Regions from separate parts of the Methylobacterium sp. 37f genome, predicted to be linked through region 2. Evidence: riboswitches for the same ligand, from Rfam matches in the RefSeq annotation. Region 2 holds a riboswitch; the other holds the start of a gene.
What was found. Region 2 has a riboswitch for thiamine pyrophosphate ahead of thiC (phosphomethylpyrimidine synthase ThiC). Riboswitches for the same ligand answer to the same signal wherever they lie in the genome.

Region 1 (3,386 bases), on a different contig from region 2:
GGCGGCAGATGAGTTCCAGGTTGGCGGGATTGGCCACGCCCATGCCCGAACCGATCAGCGAGCCCATCGGCATCACGGCAGCGCAGCCGAGATCGGCGAGACGCTGGCACACCACCGGATCGTCGTTGCAATAGGGCAGCACCGTGAACCCGTCATCGACCAGGTGGCGGCAGGCCTCCAGCAATTCGGCGACGTCGGGATACAGCGTCTCGCGGTCACCGATGACCTCGACCTTGATCCAGGTGGTGTCGAGCGCCTCGCGGGCGAGTTCGGCGGTCATGATCGCGTCTCGCGCCGTCTCGCAGCCGGCCGTATTGGGCAGGAACCGGTGCCCCTTCAGCCGGCGCAGGGTGTCCGATCCGTGTCCCTGCAGCGAGACGCGGCGGATCGAGGCCGTGACCACTTCGGCGCCTGAGGCCGCCACCGCCTCGAAGAGGATGCTCTGGGTCGGGTAGCCGGCCGTGCCGATGAACAGGCGCGAGCCCAGGCTCACGCCGCCGATCACCAGCGCATGGGTGTCGTTCGCGGGTTCAGTCATTCCTCAGCCTCCCTGCATGGCACGGACGATCTCGACGCGGTCGCCCTCGGCGAGCCGGGTCGCGGCCCAATCGCGCCGCCGGACCACCGCGCCGTTGAGCGCGATGGCGATGCCCTGCGGGCTGTCGAGGCCGGTTTCCTCGGCCTCCTCCCGGAACAGGGCGTCGAGATCGGCGGCGGCGCTGTCGCGGGCCTGTCCGTTGACGGTGAGTCTCACGCGAAGGCCCTCGCGGGTTCAGGCTTCGCGAAGCGGGCGAGCCCGAAGTCGCGCGCGTAAGCCGGAAGCGTCCCGTCGGCGACCAGGGCCGCCACCGCGTCGGCGGTGGCCGGAGCCAACAGGTAGCCGTTGCGATGATGGCCGGTGGCGACGACGAGGCCGGGCGCCAGCGCGTCGATGATCGGGGCGTCGTCGTCGGAAGTCGGGCGGAATCCGCTCCACACCGCCTCGACCGCCATCTCCTCGATACCCGGCAGCACGCGGCGGGCGCCCTCCAACAGGGCAAAGAGGCCACCGGCGGTGACACCGGCGACAAAGCCGCAATCCTCCACCGTCGCTCCGACGATGAGGTGACCGTCGCTCTTCGGCGCCATGTGGACCTGCTCGGTCCAGACCATATGGGCGAGGGTTCCGGTGCGGGCGGTGGTCCGCAGGGCCAGGGATTGGCCGCGCAGGGGTCGGACCGGCAGGGCGAGCGAATCAGGCAGCAGACCGGTCTCGCCGCTCCAGGCGCCGGTCGCGAGCACGATGGTGTCCGCCAGGGTGAGTCCGTTGGCATGGCGCACGCCCGTGACCCGGCCGGCGCTCCAGTCGAGCGCCGCGACCGGGCAGCCCTCGACGAGGGTGACGCCTGCCCCGAGACAGGCCTGCACCAGGGCCGCCATCACCCGACTCGGATCGACCTGATGATCGTGCGGACAGAACAGACCGGCGGTGACGGCCGGCCGCAAGCGCGGCTCGCGGGCGCGGACCTCCGGGCCGGTGAGCCAGCGCGCATCGAGGCCCGAGCGTTTCTGGAGATCGTGGCGGAAGCGCAGGCGCTCGACCTCGTCGCGGCCGAGGGCGAGCACCAGGGTGCCCTCCTGCCGGTAATCGATGTCGAGACCGGACGCGGCCTGAAGGTCGTCGCGAAATCCCGGCCAGCGCGACAGGCTTTCGAGGGCGAGCGGCAGCAGCGGATCGGAGCCGGGCTCGTGCTCCGCGGCAGGGGCGAGCATGCCGGTGGCGGCCAGGCTCGCTCCGACGCCGATGGTCTCGCGCTCCAGGACGGTGACGGACCGACCGCCCTGCGCCAGGCGCCAGGCGGCCGAGAGGCCGATCAGGCCCCCGCCGACCACGACGACGTCGCTGCGCGCCGGAGGGACAGCGACGGGCGGCGCAGCACCATGCGTCCGTCGCAGATTGAGGCAGGCCTTCGGGGTCACGTCCAACGCAATCTCCGCAACGGGCGTCGAGATTGGTGGGGCTGCAGCTTCAGGCTGTGAAGCGTGCCGGGCTTGATGAGAAACCCGCGGTCCAATCCCTACGCCGGTATGAACCGGGTCAGGTTCAAAGGATTTCCGCGCCGCCATCCGCGAACGGACGGCCATCGGTTTCTCAGCCCCTTGCCGGGGATCTCCCTGGAACGCTCCTGATGTGGGCCGTCCGCCCGCCGGGGTCAATCCCCGTTATGCCCGAAGGCAGGACTCGGGAAGGGCCACGACTAGCCACAGCCACGACTCGGCCAACAGCATGGCTTGGCCAACAGCAGGGCTTGGCCGAGAGGATGGCTCGTGGGGTGGCCTCAGGCCGCCGGCGGGCGCGTCGGACGATAGACGCCCATCGGCTCGGCGAACCCGTCGAGGGCATGTTCGCCGAGGGGTTCCGGCATGTCCCAGAGGAAATCGACGAACGGCTTCGTCATCAGGATCGGCTCGCCGAGCGTCCGATTCAGGCGGGCGACACGGCTCGCAAGGTTCACGTCGCGGCCGATGACGGTGAAGTCGAGGCGGGCGCCCGAGCCGACATTGCCGTAGGCGGCCTCGCCGTGGTGCAGGGCGATGCCGGCCGCGACCGGGTTGGCGAAGTGACCGAGTGAATTGGCTTCGGCGAGCGCCGCCATGGCGCTCTGCGAGGCGGTGAGTGCGCCCTTGGCCGCGCCCCCAAGATCGTCTCCCGGCTCGCGAAAAATCGCCAGCAGGCCGTCGCCGAGATATTTCAGGACCTCGCCGCCCTCGCGCTCAATGGCGGGCACAAGACAGTCGAAGAAGATGTTCAGCAGGTCGACCGCCTCCTCCGGCGTCATGTCGGCAGAGATCCGGGTGTAGTCGCGCATATCGGCGAACAGGATCGCCGAGCGGATGCGCTGGACATGGCCGCGACGGATCGAGCCGCCGAGGATGGCTTTGTGCGGCTCGTCGCCGACATAGATCCGCAGCACGTGGTCGAGCTGCTTGTTGACGCTGCGCATCTCCATCACGGCGGCGAGCGTCGGCATGACGAAGCGCATGATCGCCACGTCCTCGTCGCGGAACCCGTCCGGGGACCGGGTGGCGAAGGAGATGCCGTTGCGGGTGCCGTTGGTGAAGAACAGCGGCGCCACGATGTAGTGCCGGTAGCCCTCGGCCTTCAGGTCGGGGATCACCGCGTAGGCGTCGTCCGGCGTCTCGGCGAGGTCGAGGATCAGCCATTCGCCGGTCTCGTGCACCCGGTGGAACGGGCTCTCGCGATAGGCCTTGTCGGACGCTTCCCCGTGCGGGAACAGCCGGACGGTGGAACCGGTCTCGCGGGTCCAGAAGCGGCCGACGCCGGAATATTCGGAATGCAGCGCGTCGATGGCGGTGGTGGCGCGGTCCACCGGCACGTCGAGGCG
Region 2 (3,386 bases):
TCCGGCGTCTTCACTCGCCCGCTCTTTCGCGCGAGCCTGCGGCTGACCGCCGGCCTCGGCATCGATCTTGCCGACGTCATCACCGGCTACAGGCTCGTACGCCTCTGGTGATCGCGGGCGGCGATCGGTCGGGGGTGCGTCCGTGGCGCGTGAGGATCGCGCGGCTTTCGTGCTAGGTGCGCTCCGCACCCGGACCCGGCTCGCTCCGCCGCGGAGCCGGTGGAGACCCATGATGGCCCTCAAGACGACGTTCCTGGTCCAGACCTTCGTGATCAAGCGCAAGCGGCTCTCGCCGGGCGACCGGGAGGTGGCCGTGACGGAGAGCGGCGCCCTGAAGAAGGCCGAGGCGATGGCCGGCCGCTTCCCCGGCACGGCGGCGATCAAGGTCGTGGCCGACGACGAGACGGGCGAACTGGAAAGCGCCACCATCCTGGGCAGCTTCGGCGAAATCCCGGACGATTTCGCCGAGAGCCTGCAGGGCGGCTGAGGGCAGACCAGAGTCGGATCCCGGGTTCCTCGACGCACGAGGGCCCCGCCTTTCGGCAGGGCCCTCGCGGGTATCGGGGGATTCGTGCTTGGCTCGGACCTTACGGGCAGGCGTGGCGCTGGCCGTCATTGCCCAGATAGGTCCCGCTCCGGCGATCGTAGGAGCGGAAGCGCTGGACGCAGTAGGCGACATCGTTGCCGGCAGGCGCGACTTCCGTGGTTTCCGCGTAGCCGGCCGGGGCGTAGGCGCCGCCGTAGGGCGCATAGCCACCGCCGTAATAGGCCGGTGCGTAGCCGCCCGCGTAGTAATCGTCGCCGTAATAGCCGCCATAGGCGCTGCCGAGGCCGTAGCCGATGCCTGCGCCGGCGAGACCCAGGCCGAGCCCGAGGCCGATTCCGCCGTAGCCGCGACGATACCCGTGGCCAGCGAAGTGGCCCCGATCGAAGCCGCCCCGGTGTCCCGCGAAGCCGCCTCGGTGTCCGGCGAAGCCTGCGCGATTGAAGCCGCCCCGGAAGCCGTTATTGGCCGCGAAACCCGCTCCGGCGCCGAGACCCGCCCCCGCACCGATCACACCACCCCGGTTGAAGCCGCCGCGGTTGAAGCCACCCTGGGCCAAGCCGCCGCGGAAGCCGCCGCCACCGAAGTTGCCACCGCGGAAGCCGCCGCCCGCGAATCCGCCGCGACCGCCGAATCCGCCGCCACCGATTCCGCCGCCGTGGAAGCCGCCGCCGCCACCCCGGAACCCGCCGCCGCCCGGACGCGCGTCGGCGGTCACGGGAATCATCGAGAGGGCACCGACCAGGGCGGCCGAGGCCAGAAGAATGCGCTTCATGGGAGAAATCCTATGGTGGCATGCCGATCGTAGAGACCGGACGTCTGATCAGTAAACGCGGGACTGAGCGACGAAGTTCGTCTTGGACGACATTCCGCGTCGGTTTGTCAGGGCAACGATTGACAAACGCGACGCCGACCTTGAATCTGGAACCATTCCGAGGGGGGCCCCGAGTGCGGGGGCTGAGATTGGGCGCGTCGCCCTGACCCTTGAACCTGATCCGGTTCGTACCGGCGGAGGGACGGGAATTATCAGAAGCGGCGCGCGGGTTCAGGCGTCGTCCCATCCAAACCGCCGTTCGCGAGTCCGGATCGTCTCCCACGCCAGGAGCGACCCCGATGAATGCACCCGTTCTCCCGAAAGATCTGCCGCAGGGCCAGGCGCCCGCGGTGACCACCGGCCCGATCATGGGCTCGCGCAAGGTCTATGCGGCGGTGGCCGGGCATGACGACATCCGGGTGCCGTTCCGCGAGATCACCCTGAGCGATCCGAAGGAAGCGCCGGTGCGGGTCTACGACCCGTCGGGCCCCTACACGGAGACCGATGCGGGGATCGACCTCAGCGCCGGCCTGCCGCTGGTGCGCGAGCCCTGGATCGCTCGGCGTGGCTACGCCACCGTGACCCCGCGCGCGGTCAAGCCCGAGGACAACGGCTTCGTGCCCGAGGACAAGCTCGTGGCCCCGTGTCCGGCCACCCGCGAGATCCGCAAGGCCGCACCGGGCCAGATGGTGACGCAGTACGAGTTCGCCCGCGCCGGGATCATCACCGAGGAGATGATCTACGTCGCGCACCGCGAGAACCTGGCGCGCGAGACGATGCTGGAGGGCGCCCAGGCGGCGCTCAGCGACGGCAACAGCTTCGGCGCCGCCCTGCCGGCCTTCATCACGCCCGAATTCGTGCGCGACGAGGTGGCTCGCGGCCGCGCCATCATCCCGGCCAACATCAACCACCCCGAGGTGGAGCCGATGGCGATCGGCCGCAATTTCCTGGTCAAGATCAACGCCAACATCGGCAATTCGGCCGTGACCTCGTCTGCGGCCGAGGAGGTCGAGAAGCTGGTCTGGGCGACCCGCTGGGGCGCCGACACGGTGATGGACCTCTCCACCGGGCGCAACATCCACAACATCCGTTCGTGGATCGTGCGCAACTCGCCGGTTCCGATCGGCACGGTGCCGATCTACCAGGCTCTGGAGAAGGTCGGCGGCGATCCGCTGAAGCTCGACTGGGAAGTCTTCAAGGACACCCTCATCGAGCAGGCCGAGCAGGGCATCGACTACTTCACCATCCATGCGGGCGTCCGCCTCGCGCACGTGCCCCTCACCGCGCGCCGGGTCACCGGCATTGTCAGCCGCGGCGGCTCGATCATGGCGCGTTGGTGCCTTGCCGGGCACCGCGAATCGTTCCTCTACGAGCGCTTCGACGAGATCTGCGACATCATGCGGGCCTACGACGTCTCGTTCTCGCTGGGCGACGGCCTGCGCCCCGGCTCCATCGCGGATGCCAACGACGCAGCGCAGTTCGCCGAACTCGAGACTCTGGGCGAACTCACCAAGATCGCCTGGGACAAGGGCTGCCAGACCATGATCGAGGGCCCCGGCCACGTGCCGATGCACAAGATCAAGGTGAACATGGAAAAGCAGCTGGTGGAGTGCGGCGAGGCGCCGTTCTACACCCTCGGCCCGCTGACCACCGACATCGCCCCCGGCTACGACCACATCACGTCGGGCATCGGCGCCGCCATGATCGGCTGGTTCGGCTGCGCCATGCTCTGCTACGTCACCCCGAAGGAGCATCTCGGCCTGCCCAACCGCGACGACGTCAAGGAAGGCGTGATCACCTACAAGATCGCGGCCCATGCGGCAGACCTCGCCAAGGGCCACCCGGCGGCGCAGCTGCGCGACGACGCTCTCTCGCGCGCCCGGTTCGACTTCCGCTGGGAGGACCAGTTCAACCTCTCCCTCGATCCCGACACCGCCCGCGCCTATCACGACGAGACCCTGCCGAAGGACGCCCACAAGGTCGCGCATTTCTGCTCGATGTGCGGTCCGAAGTTCTGCTCGATGAAGA

Region 1: it holds a riboswitch for thiamine pyrophosphate, as region 2 does, so the genes downstream of both, thiO (glycine oxidase ThiO) here and thiC (phosphomethylpyrimidine synthase ThiC) in region 2, are expected to answer to the same signal.

Annotation. Positions count from the first base shown of each region.
Region 1 covers NZ_JAGHKN010000008.1:111,512-114,897, forward strand. Annotated here, with positions in the region: gene J7U37_RS07815 (thiazole synthase) at 1-538, opposite strand, end outside; gene thiS (sulfur carrier protein ThiS) at 542-754, opposite strand; gene thiO (glycine oxidase ThiO) at 751-1,935, opposite strand; TPP riboswitch at 2,037-2,165, opposite strand; gene J7U37_RS07830 (adenylate/guanylate cyclase domain-containing protein) at 2,319-3,386, opposite strand, start outside.
Region 2 covers NZ_JAGHKN010000003.1:12,585-15,970, reverse strand. Annotated here, with positions in the region: gene J7U37_RS02740 (site-2 protease family protein) at 1-111, shown strand, start outside; gene J7U37_RS02735 (hypothetical protein) at 233-487, shown strand; gene J7U37_RS02730 (BA14K family protein) at 588-1,319, opposite strand; TPP riboswitch at 1,470-1,578, shown strand; gene thiC (phosphomethylpyrimidine synthase ThiC) at 1,658-3,386, shown strand, end outside.